2 regions of the Variovorax sp. Soil_C_39 genome follow, and region 2 is predicted to be linked to the other one. Evidence: riboswitches for the same ligand, from Rfam matches in the RefSeq annotation. Region 2 holds a riboswitch; the other holds the start of a gene.
What was found. A riboswitch is a leader RNA that binds a small molecule or an ion and turns the genes downstream of it on or off. The one in region 2 is predicted to bind S-adenosylhomocysteine.

Region 1 (5,240 bases), on a different contig from region 2:
CGGCCGGGATCCAGTCGGTGAAGCCGAACACGCGGGCGCCGATCGGGTTGAACGGGTCGCCGGTCATCACGGCATTGCGGGCATACCAATAGATGCAGGGCACGAGGAAGCAGGCCAGCGCCAGCGCCCAGGCCTTGGGCCGCCGCTCGTGCCACACGACGAACAGCGCCACCAGCGGCAGGAAGGTCAGCGCCTGGTACTTGGAACCCGCAGCCACGCCGAGCGCGAAGGCCGCCACGCCGAGCCAGCGCATGCCGCCCGCCACCGGCTCGGACTCGCGCCACCACCACAGCGCCACGCAGGCCGTGAGCACGAAGAGCGCCACGCCCATGTCGATGAGCGCATTCGAATAGTCGCCGATGCCGAGCCAGATCGCGGCGCCGATGCAGGCGGTGAGCCGGTTCGCATGCAGCATCCCGAGGCGAAAGACCATCAGCACCGAGAGCGCGCCGGCCAGTCCGTTGAGCAGGTGCGGCAGCACGTCGTCGCCGAGTTGCAGCGCGGCCGCATAGAGCAGGTTGTAGTTGTACGGGAACCAGGGGTAGCGCAGCCACTCGTGGATGCCGAGGCTGCCCTGCTCGGCCACCAGGCGCGCATAGGGCAGGTGGTACATGAGCTCGTCGAACGCGGCCGGTGGCGCGAGCGGCGCGACGATCGATGGCAGCGCCACCAGCGCGAGCGCGATGGCGGCGATCTTCTCGTTGCGCGCCCAGGGCGCCCGGGCGGCGACGGCCGCAGTGCCGCGCAGCACCCGCAGCGCGCGCCACCAGGGCCTTGCCTGCAGCGCCGCCGCCAGCACGCCCGCGCCGACCAGCGCCGCCGTGGCCTGCGGCTTGAACAGGCCGAAGACCGCGAGCAGCTGGAAGGCGCAGATGAAGAAGCCGACCCCGAGGGCCGCGGCCATGGCCGCCTCGAGCCAGGCATCGCGACGGGGCGGCGGCGCCAGGTGCGCAAGCAGCGCGCGTCCCGCGCCCCAGCAGGCGACCACGAAGACCGCCCATGCCGCGTACTGCGCGGCTGCAAACATCAGCTTCTGAATAACGACTCCCGGTGCCGGGCGGCCGGCGGGTTCAAAGGTTGGGTGCCAGCAGGCGCTCGAGTTCGGATTCGCTCTGCTTGCGCCGCGCGGCCTGGTCCTGCAGCTGGTCGTGCCCGATCTTGCCGACGTTGAAGTACGTGGCGTCGGGGTGGCTCAGGTAGAAACCGCTCACGCTGGCGGCCGGCATCATAGCGAGGCTTTCGGTGAGCGTCATGCCAATGTCCGCGCAACCCAGAAGGTCGAACATCGGGCGCTTCACGCTGTGGTCGGGGCAGGCTGGGTAGCCGGGCGCGGGGCGGATGCCGCGGTATTTCTCGGCGATCATCTCGTCATTGCCGAGCGCCTCGTCGCTCGCGTAGCCCCACAAGTCGGTGCGCGCGCGATGGTGCAGCGCCTCGGCAAAGGCCTCGGCCAGCCGGTCGGCCAGCGCCTTGAGCATGATGGCAGAGTAGTCGTCGAGGTCGTCGGTGAAGTACTTCTCCTTCTTCTCGACGCCCAGGCCCGCGGTGACCGCGAACACGCCCACGTAGTCCGCCAGGCCGCTGTCCTTCGGCGCGACGAAGTCGGCCAGGCAGCGGCTCGGGCGCATCACGCCGTCGATCACGTGCTTCTCTGCCTGCTGGCGCATGCCGTACCAGGTGAGCGCCACTTCGCTGCGCGTCTCGTCGGTATAGAGCGCGATGTCGTCGTCGTTCACCGTGTTGGCGGGCCAGAAGCCCACCACGCCGCTTGCGGTGAGCCAGCGCCCTTCGATCAGTCGCTTGAGCATGCGCTGGCCGTCGGCATAGACGCGCACGGCCTCGGTGCCGACGACCTCGTCCTTGAGGATCGCGGGGAACGGCCCGGCCAGGTCCCAGGTCTGGAAGAACGGGCCCCAGTCGATGTACTTCGCGAGCTCGGTCAGGTCGAAGTTCTTGAACACGCGCCGGCCGATGAACTTGGGCACCGGCGGCACGTAGTTCGACCAGTCGATCGGCGTCTTGTTGGCGCGCGCCTTGGCGAGCGGCCACAGCGGCACCTGCTTCTTGTTGGCGTGCTGCAGCCGCACCTTGTCGTAGTCGGCGTTGATCTCGCCGATGTAGGCGGCCGCCTGATCCGACAGCAGGCTCTGCGCCACGCTCACGCTGCGCGAGGCGTCGGGCACGTAGACCACGGGGCCTTCGTAGTGCGGTGCGATCTTCACGGCCGTGTGCACGCGGCTGGTGGTGGCGCCGCCGATCATGAGCGGGATCTTCCGGATGCGGAAATGGTCGTCCTTCTGCATCTCGCCGGCCACGTACTGCATCTCCTCGAGGCTCGGCGTGATCAGGCCCGAGAGGCCGACGATGTCCGCGCCCTCGACCTTGGCCCGGGCCAGGATCTCGTGGCACGGGACCATCACGCCCATGTTCACCACCTCGAAGTTGTTGCACTGGAGCACGACGGTGACGATGTTCTTGCCGATGTCGTGCACGTCGCCCTTCACCGTGGCGATGATGATCTTGCCCTTGGTGCGCACGTCGCGGCCCGCGGCCTCGTCCTGGCGCTTCTCTTCCTCGATGTAGGGAATGAGGTGGGCCACGGCCGACTTCATCACGCGCGCCGACTTCACCACCTGCGGCAGGAACATCTTGCCCTGGCCGAACAGGTCGCCCACGATGTTCATGCCGTCCATCAACGGGCCTTCGATCACGTGCAGCGGCCGGCCGCCCTTGGCGAGGATCTGCTGGTAGGCCTCTTCGGTGTCCTCGACGATGAAGTCGGTGATGCCGTGCACCATGGCGTGCGACAGGCGCTGGTTGACGTGCACCGGATGCTCCGGCGTGCCGCGCCATTCGAGCTTCTTGCTGTCGTCCTTGGCACCGCTCTTGGCGGTCTCGGCCACTTCGACCAGGCGCTCGCCCGCATCGGAACGGCGGTTCAGCACCACGTCTTCCACGCGCTCGCGCAAGGTCGGCTCGAGGTCGTCGTACACGCCGACCATGCCGGCGTTGACGATGCCCATGTCCATGCCGGCCTGGATCGCGTGGTAGAGAAACACGGTGTGGATCGCTTCGCGCACCGGGTCGTTGCCGCGGAAGCTGAAGCTCACGTTGGAGACGCCGCCCGACACCTTGGCGCCCGGCAGGTTCTGCTTGATCCAGCGCACCGCGTTGATGAAGTCGACCGCGTAGTTGTCGTGCTCCTCGATGCCGGTGGCGATCGCGAAGATGTTCGGGTCGAAGATGATGTCCTCGGGCGGAAAGTCCACCTCGTCCACAAGGATGCGGTAGGCGCGCTCGCAGATCTCGATTTTGCGCTCGAAGGTGTCGGCCTGGCCCTTCTCGTCGAAGGCCATCACCACCGCCGCCGCGCCATAGCGCCGCACGAGCCGGGCCTCGTGCTTGAACTTGTCGACGCCTTCCTTCATGGAGATGGAGTTGACGATGCCCTTGCCCTGGATGCAGCGCAGCCCCGCCTCGATGACGTCCCACTTCGAGCTGTCGACCATCACCGGCACGCGCGCGATGTCGGGCTCGCTCGCGATCAGGTTCAGGAAGCGCACCATCGCGGCCTTGCTGTCGAGCATGGCTTCGTCCATGTTGATGTCGATCACCTGCGCGCCGTTCTCGACCTGCTGGCGCGCCACGGCCAGCGCCTCTTCGAACTGGCCGTTCAGGATCATCCGCGCGAAGGCCTTCGAGCCGGTGACGTTGGTGCGCTCCCCGATGTTGACGAACAGCGAGCCGGCACCGATGGCCACCGGCTCGAGGCCGGACAGCTTCATCGCGGGAACGGGGGTCGTGGAAACATCACTCATCGGGGCTCACCTGTGCAGGGAAAAACGGCAGGTGAGCGTCGTTGGCGGCTTGCGCCCCGGCCAGCAGGGCGCCTTCCAAGCCTGACGGCGGGCCGCTGTGTGGGCCGCCGCTGCAACGCTCCTTGGAAGGGAGCGTGATTTTACCGGCTGCGGCAGGCGCCGCGGCCGCGCGGGGGCGTTCAGGCGCCCTGGCGCGCCATCCCGTCCGCTGGCGCGGGCGTGGCGGGGGCGGCCGAGGCCGGCAGGCCGAACACGCGGTCGAAGCCCCAGTTGAAGACGAAGGTGTAGACCAGGAAGAACACCACCAGGCCCAGGTCCATGACGAGCGCCTCCCAGAGCGACACGCCCAGGCCCCAGGCGAACAGCGGCACCAGCACCGCGATCAGGCCGCCCTCGAAGCCGATCGCATGGGCGATACGGCGGCGCAGGCTGCGCCCGCGAACCAGCTGGCGCGCTTCCCAGCGCTCGAAAAGCGCGTTGAACAGCAGGTTCCAGATCACCGCGACCACCGAGGCCGCGACGGCCAGCGCGCCCGAATGGCCGAGCCCCGCGCCCGTCATCAGCGCCAGCCCGGCGCTGGCGGCCACGATGGCGATCCCTTCGTAAAGAGCGATGTAGACGACGCGGCGTTGGATGCCCTGCATGACCTGTTCCTCTGGCAAATGAAAAAGCGATGCCTGGACTTTATTTGTGATTTGCTGATATAAAAAGTTAACTTGTTTCAGTTTTATTGATAGATCGACACCCATGGCCTTCTCCAGCGACAGCGTCGAAGTCTTTCTGGCCGTGATCGACCACGGCTCCTTCTCGGCCGCGGCGCGTGCGCTGCACAAGGTGCCGTCGGCGGTGAGCATGGCGATCGCCAACCTCGAGGCCGAGCTGGCGCTGCCGCTGTTCGACCGCAGCGGCCGCGAGCCACAGCCGACCGCCGCCGCGCGATCTCTGGAGCCGCAGGCGCGGCTGCTCGCGGCGCAGCTCAAGCAGTTGCAGGTGCAGGCGCTCGCGCTCACGCGGGGGCTCGAAGACCGCCTCACGCTGGCGATCGCGCCCGAACTGCTGGCGGCGCCCTGGAGCGGTCCGCTCGCGGCGCTCGCCGACGAATACCCGCTGCTGCAGGTCGAGGTGCTGGCGGCGCCGCAGGCCGATGCGCTGGCCCTGCTGCACAGCGGGCGCGCGCAGCTGGCGCTGGTGTTCGAGCGGCCGAGCCTCGACGGCCGCGAAGGATTCCAGGAGGTGGGCAGCGACACCATGGTGGCGGTCATGGCGCCCGGCCATCCGGTGCTGCAGGCGGCCGCGGGCCAGCGCCTGCGCGAGGAGCACCTCACGAACACGCGGCAGATCGTGGTGGCCGGACGCGACCTCGCCACCAGCGACCCGCGCTTCGTGTTCGCGCGCCATGTCTGGCGCACCGACAACGCGCTG
Region 2 (5,240 bases):
CGACGCGCTCGAGCAGCGCCATGGTGGCGGTGCGCGCCTCGCCGGCCGAGCGCTTCAGCACCTTCTGCTGCGCGATCGAGAGGTTCTCCTCGATCGACAGGTGCGGAAAGAGCTCGAAGTGCTGGAACACCATGCCCACGCGCGCGCGCAGCTTGTTGAGGTCGGTCTTGGGGTGGCCCACCGAGACGCCGTCGACGGTGATGCTGCCGCTCTGGAACGGCTCCAGCGCGTTGACGCATTTGATGAGCGTGGACTTGCCCGAGCCCGAAGGCCCGCAGACCACCACCACTTCGCCCTTGCGGACCTGGGTGGTGCAGTCGGTCAGCACCTGGAAGGCGCCGTAGTGCTTGTTGACGTGGCTGATGTCGATCATGGCGGGTTCCTGCGCAGTGCTTCAGCGCGCGAGCAGTTGATGGAGAACGTTGGCGACCACGCAGGTGGCGCGGCGCAGGTCGTCGAGCGGCACGCGCTCGTCGGCACGGTGGCCGTTGGCCTCGAGCAGCGACTCGGGGCCGGCGCCGTACATCACGGTCGGGATGCCGGCCTCGCTGTAGAGGCGCGCGTCGGTGTAGAGCGGCACGCCGATCGGCGTGACCGGCTTGCCCATCACCTCGCTGGCCTCGCGGCACACCAACGCGGCAAAAGCGTCGGCGCCAGGCGCGGGCGCGAACGGCCGCGCCAGCAGGATCTGGCGGATCTCCACCGAGATGCCGGGCAGGCCGCGGCAGGCGACCTCGATCACCTCACGCAGCGCGGCCTCGACGGCCTCGGGCGATTCCTCCGGAACGATGCGGCGGTCGATGCGCAGGCTCAGCTTGTCGGCCACCACGTTGGTGTTGATGCCGCCCTCGATCAGGCCGACCACCATCGTGGGATGGCCGATGCCGGGCGTGCGCGAGGGGTGTGCGGCGAGGCCGTCGCGGTAGCGGTAGAGCGCGGGCAGCAGCGTGGCCGCGGCTTCGATCGCGTCATGGCCGGTGTCGGGCCGCGCGGCATGCGCCGAGGTGCCGCGCAGCGTCACCTCGAGGTGCAGGCAGCCGTTGTGCGCCACCACCACGTGGTGCGAGAAGGCGGCCGACAGCACGTAGTCGGGCCGGCTCAGGCCTTTCGACAGGATCCAGCCGGGGCCGGTCATGCCGCCGGTTTCCTCGTCGTAGGTCAGGTGCAACTCGACCGCGCCGGCCAGCGCGGTGCCCGAGGCGGCCAGAGGTGCGCTCCGCCAGCCTCGCGGAGCAGGCCTACGAACGGCTGCGCATGCTGATCCTCGACCGCCAGATCTCTCCGGGCAGCCCACTGCAGGAGGCCAGGCTGGCCGAAGACCTGCGCATTTCGCGCACGCCCATGCGCGAGGCGCTGGTGCGGCTCGCGGGCGAAGGCCTGCTGGTGCGGCGCGATGCGCGCTCGTATGCGGTGCGGGCGCTCGGCACCAAGGAGTACTTCGACTGCATGCGCGCACGCGAGGTGATCGATGCGAGGCCATCGCGCTTGCAGTCGGCAAGATCACCGACGCCGAGATCGAAACGCTCGAAGCCGAGATCCACGCACTGGGCGAGGGCGAGCACAGCGAGACGGAGCACTGGCATTTCGACGACCGCTTCCACCTGCTGATCGCCAACGCCAGCGGCAACGTGGTGTTTCCGCGGCTGGTGGAAGAGCTGCGGGTCAACGCGCGCCTGTTCCGGCTTCACAGCCCGCTGCACCGCCACAGCGAAAACCACGACGAGCACCGCGAGATCGTGGGCGCGCTGCGCACCCGCAACGCTGAAAGTGCCCGCACGGCCATGCGCGAGCACCTGCGCAGCCTCCAGGAAGACGTCCGGCGCGCGCTGATCGACTGAGCGGCGCCCAAGCGCCTACTTGCGCTTGAGCATCTGCGTCACTTCGTCGACGTTGGCCTGGATGCGCTGGCGCACAACCTCGAACGCGTCGGCCTGCGACTTGGCGGCGAGGCCGGCGAGTTCCTGGATGTCGTCCACCGCGCGCTGAAACGACTGCCGACCGAGCTCGTCGAGCTTGGCGAGATTCTCCTTCGCATCCTTGCCGGGCATGCCCTTGGCCGCGGTCTGCCATTCGCCGATGGCCTGCTTGATCATCTCGGTCTGCCGCTGCACCACCGTCTGCAGGCCCTGGAACGACTTCTCGTTGGCCTGCATCAGCGCCTGCAGGTCCTTGCGGCTGCTTTCCAGCACCTTGCCGGCACCGCCCGTGAGGTCGAGGTCCTGCAGGCGGTCGGCCATGGCCTTGAGGGGGTTGAACATCTCCGCGGCGCCGGGGGGCGTCTTCTTCGTGTCGGTGGCGCTTGCGTTGCTGCTCGCGGTGGTCTTGCGGGGGGCGGCTTTCCTGGCAGTGGCCATGGTGACATCTCCTGTTGCGTCGTGTGAGGAAGAGAGAGAAAGGCTTGGCCGCCCGGGCGGCGAAGTGCCGCCGCCACGATACGCCGGCTGCCCGTTTTTCTCAATGTGGGAAGTCCCGCCGATTGGCCCCGGAAGGCCTCACGCTTACAATCCCCGATTCCGAGGAGCGTTGCAGCGCCATCAGGCGTGAGGCTCGGACCACATCGCAACCACGCTCATCCGCTGTTCTCGCGGTGAGTCTTTTTTCCCCGAACGCAGTGGCATCTTTCAAACCAGCTTTGTTGGAGTTCTCATGAGCGCTGTTCTCAAGCCCACCCCCGTCTCCTCCGCCGACCAGGCAATCGCCGACCTCTCGCTCGCTGCCTGGGGCCGCAAGGAAATCAGGATCGCCGAAACCGAAATGCCCGGCCTGATGGCCATCCGCGAGGAGTTCTCGAAGGCGCAGCCGCTCAAGGGTGCGCGCATCACGGGCTCGCTGCACATGACGATCCAGACCGCGGTGCTGATCGAGACGCTGCAGGCGCTCGGTGCCGAGGTGCGCTGGGCCTCGTGCAACATCTTCTCGACGCAGGACCATGCCGCCGCCGCGATCGCCGCCGCAGGCACGCCGGTGTTCGCGATCAAGGGCGAGTCGCTGAAGGACTACTGGGACTACACCCACGCGATCTTCGACTTCGGTCCCAAGGGCTCGAAGGGCGAAGGCCCGAACATGATCCTCGACGACGGCGGCGACGCCACGCTGCTGATGCACCTGGGCCAGCGCGCCGAGAAGGATCTCGGCGTGCTCGCCAACCCGGGCAGCGAGGAAGAGCGCATCCTCTACGCGGCCATCAAGGCCAAGCTCGCGGTCGATGCGACCTGGTACACGCGCAAGTCGGCAGAGATCATCGGCGTGACCGAGGAAACCACCACCGGCGTGCACCGCCTCAACGAGATGAGCGCCAAGGGCACGCTGCTGTTCCGCGCCATCAACGTGAACGACTCGGTCACCAAGAGCAAGTTCGACAACCTGTACGGCTGCCGCGAGTCGCTGGTCGACGGCATCAAGCGCGCGACCGACGTGATGATCGCCGGCAAGGTCGCCTGCGTGGCCGGCTACGGCGACGTGGGCAAGGGCTCGGCCCAGGCACTGCGCGCGCTGAGCGCCCAGGTGTGGGTGACCGAGATCGACCCGATCAACGCCCTGCAAGCCGCGATGGAAGGCTACAAGGTCGTCACCATGGAATATGCCGCCGACAAGGCCGACATATTCGTGACGACCACGGGCAACAAGGACGTCATCACGCACGACACGATGGTGAAGATGAAGGACCAGGCCATCGTCTGCAACATCGGCCACTTCGACAACGAAATCGATGTCGCGTCGATCGAGAAGTACGAGTGGGAAGAGATCAAGCCGCAGGTCGACCACATCACCTTCCCCGACGGCAAGAAGATCATCCTCTTGGCCAAGGGCCGGCTCGTGAACCTGGGCTGCGGCACGGGCCACCCGAGCTTCGTGATGTCGTCGTCGTTCGCCAACCAGACCATCGCGCAGATCGAGCTCTTCACCAAGCCCGACGCCTACCAGGCCGGCAAGGTCTACGTGCTGCCCAAGCACCTCGACGAGAAGGTCGCGCGCCTGCACCTGAAGAAGGTCGGCGCCATGCTCACCGAGCTGACCGACGCGCAGGCCGCCTACATCGGCGTGGACAAGAACGGCCCCTACAAGCCGGACACGTACCGCTACTGATGCGCGCCGACCAGCTGCTGGTGGAACGCGGCCTTGCCGCCTCGCGCTCGCAGGCCGTGCGGCTCATTGCCGGCGGCATGCGCTGGCGCGATGCGGGCACGGCCGACGCATGGCGCACCGTCGTGAAGAACCGCGACGAGGTGCCGGAGTCCGCCGAGCTCGCGCTCGACGATGCGGCCGAGGCGCGCTACGTCTCGCGCGGCGGGCTCAAGCTCGAAGGCGCACTGGCCGTGAGCGGGGTGGACCCGGCCGGCCTGCTGTGCCTCGACGTCGGCCAGTCGACCGGCGGTTTTACCGACTGCCTGCTGCAGCGCGGCGCGGCCCGGGTGGTGGGCGTCGATGTCGGCCACGGGCAGCTGCATGCGAAGCTGCGCGAGGACGAGCGCGTGCTCGCCATCGAGGGTGTCAATGCGCGTGCGCTGTCGGCGGAGGACCTGCAGGACAAGGGCGAGGATGAGGAAGAGGGCGCCGCAGAGACCGACGCGCCAGCCGAACCGCGCTTCGACCTGATCGTCGGCGACCTGTCCTTCATCTCGCTCACGCTGGTGCTGCCGGCCGTGGTGCAGTTCCTGGCCGCAGACGGCCGCCTGCTGATGCTCGTCAAGCCGCAGTTCGAGCTGCAGCCCGGGCAGGTCGGCAAGGGCGGTATCGTGCGCGATCCGGCGATGTACGAGATCGTCGAGAAGCGCCTGCGCGACGCCTGCGAGGCGCTCGGCCTGCGCGTGGTGCAGTGGTTCGAGAGCCCGATCGCCGGTGGCGACGGCAACCGCGAGTTTTTCATCCATGCCGTCCCTGCGGACGGCGCCTGAGGGGACGCCTGTGCGCCTTCCGCTGAGTTTCGAATTCTTTCCGACCAAGACGCCCGAGGGCGCGGTCAAGCTGCGCGCGGTGCGCCAGCAGCTCTATGCGCGCAAGCCCGAGTTCTGCTCGGTGACCTACGGCGCCGGCGGCTCCACGCACCAGGGCACCTTCGGTGCGGTGCAGGAGATCCTGTCCGAAGGCGTCGACGCCGCCAGCCATTTCTCGTGCATCGGCGCCACGCGCGCCACCGTGCGCGAGCAGCTGGCCGAGCTCAAGGCCATGGGCGTCAAGCGCCTCGTGGCGCTGCGCGGCGACCTGCCGAGCGGCTACGGCGTCGGCGGCGAGTTCATGTA

Region 1: it holds a riboswitch for S-adenosylhomocysteine, as region 2 does, so the genes downstream of both, metH (methionine synthase) here and ahcY (adenosylhomocysteinase) in region 2, are expected to answer to the same signal.

Annotation. Positions count from the first base shown of each region.
Region 1 covers NZ_JBDGJQ010000005.1:12,777-18,016, forward strand. Annotated here, with positions in the region: gene AC3A6J_RS14285 (ArnT family glycosyltransferase) at 1-1,027, opposite strand, end outside; gene metH (methionine synthase) at 1,071-3,785, opposite strand; S-adenosyl-L-homocysteine riboswitch at 3,845-3,948, opposite strand; gene AC3A6J_RS14295 (PACE efflux transporter) at 3,998-4,462, opposite strand; gene AC3A6J_RS14300 (LysR family transcriptional regulator) at 4,566-5,240, shown strand, end outside.
Region 2 covers NZ_JBDGJQ010000011.1:91,886-97,125, forward strand. Annotated here, with positions in the region: gene AC3A6J_RS23370 (amino acid ABC transporter ATP-binding protein) at 1-373, opposite strand, end outside; partial or broken gene AC3A6J_RS23375 (M20/M25/M40 family metallo-hydrolase) at 395-1,207, opposite strand; gene AC3A6J_RS23380 (GntR family transcriptional regulator) at 1,210-1,608, shown strand; gene AC3A6J_RS23385 (FadR/GntR family transcriptional regulator) at 1,515-1,838, shown strand; gene phaP (TIGR01841 family phasin) at 1,854-2,354, opposite strand; S-adenosyl-L-homocysteine riboswitch at 2,510-2,578, shown strand; gene ahcY (adenosylhomocysteinase) at 2,647-4,086, shown strand; gene AC3A6J_RS23400 (TlyA family RNA methyltransferase) at 4,086-4,895, shown strand; gene metF (methylenetetrahydrofolate reductase [NAD(P)H]) at 4,906-5,240, shown strand, end outside.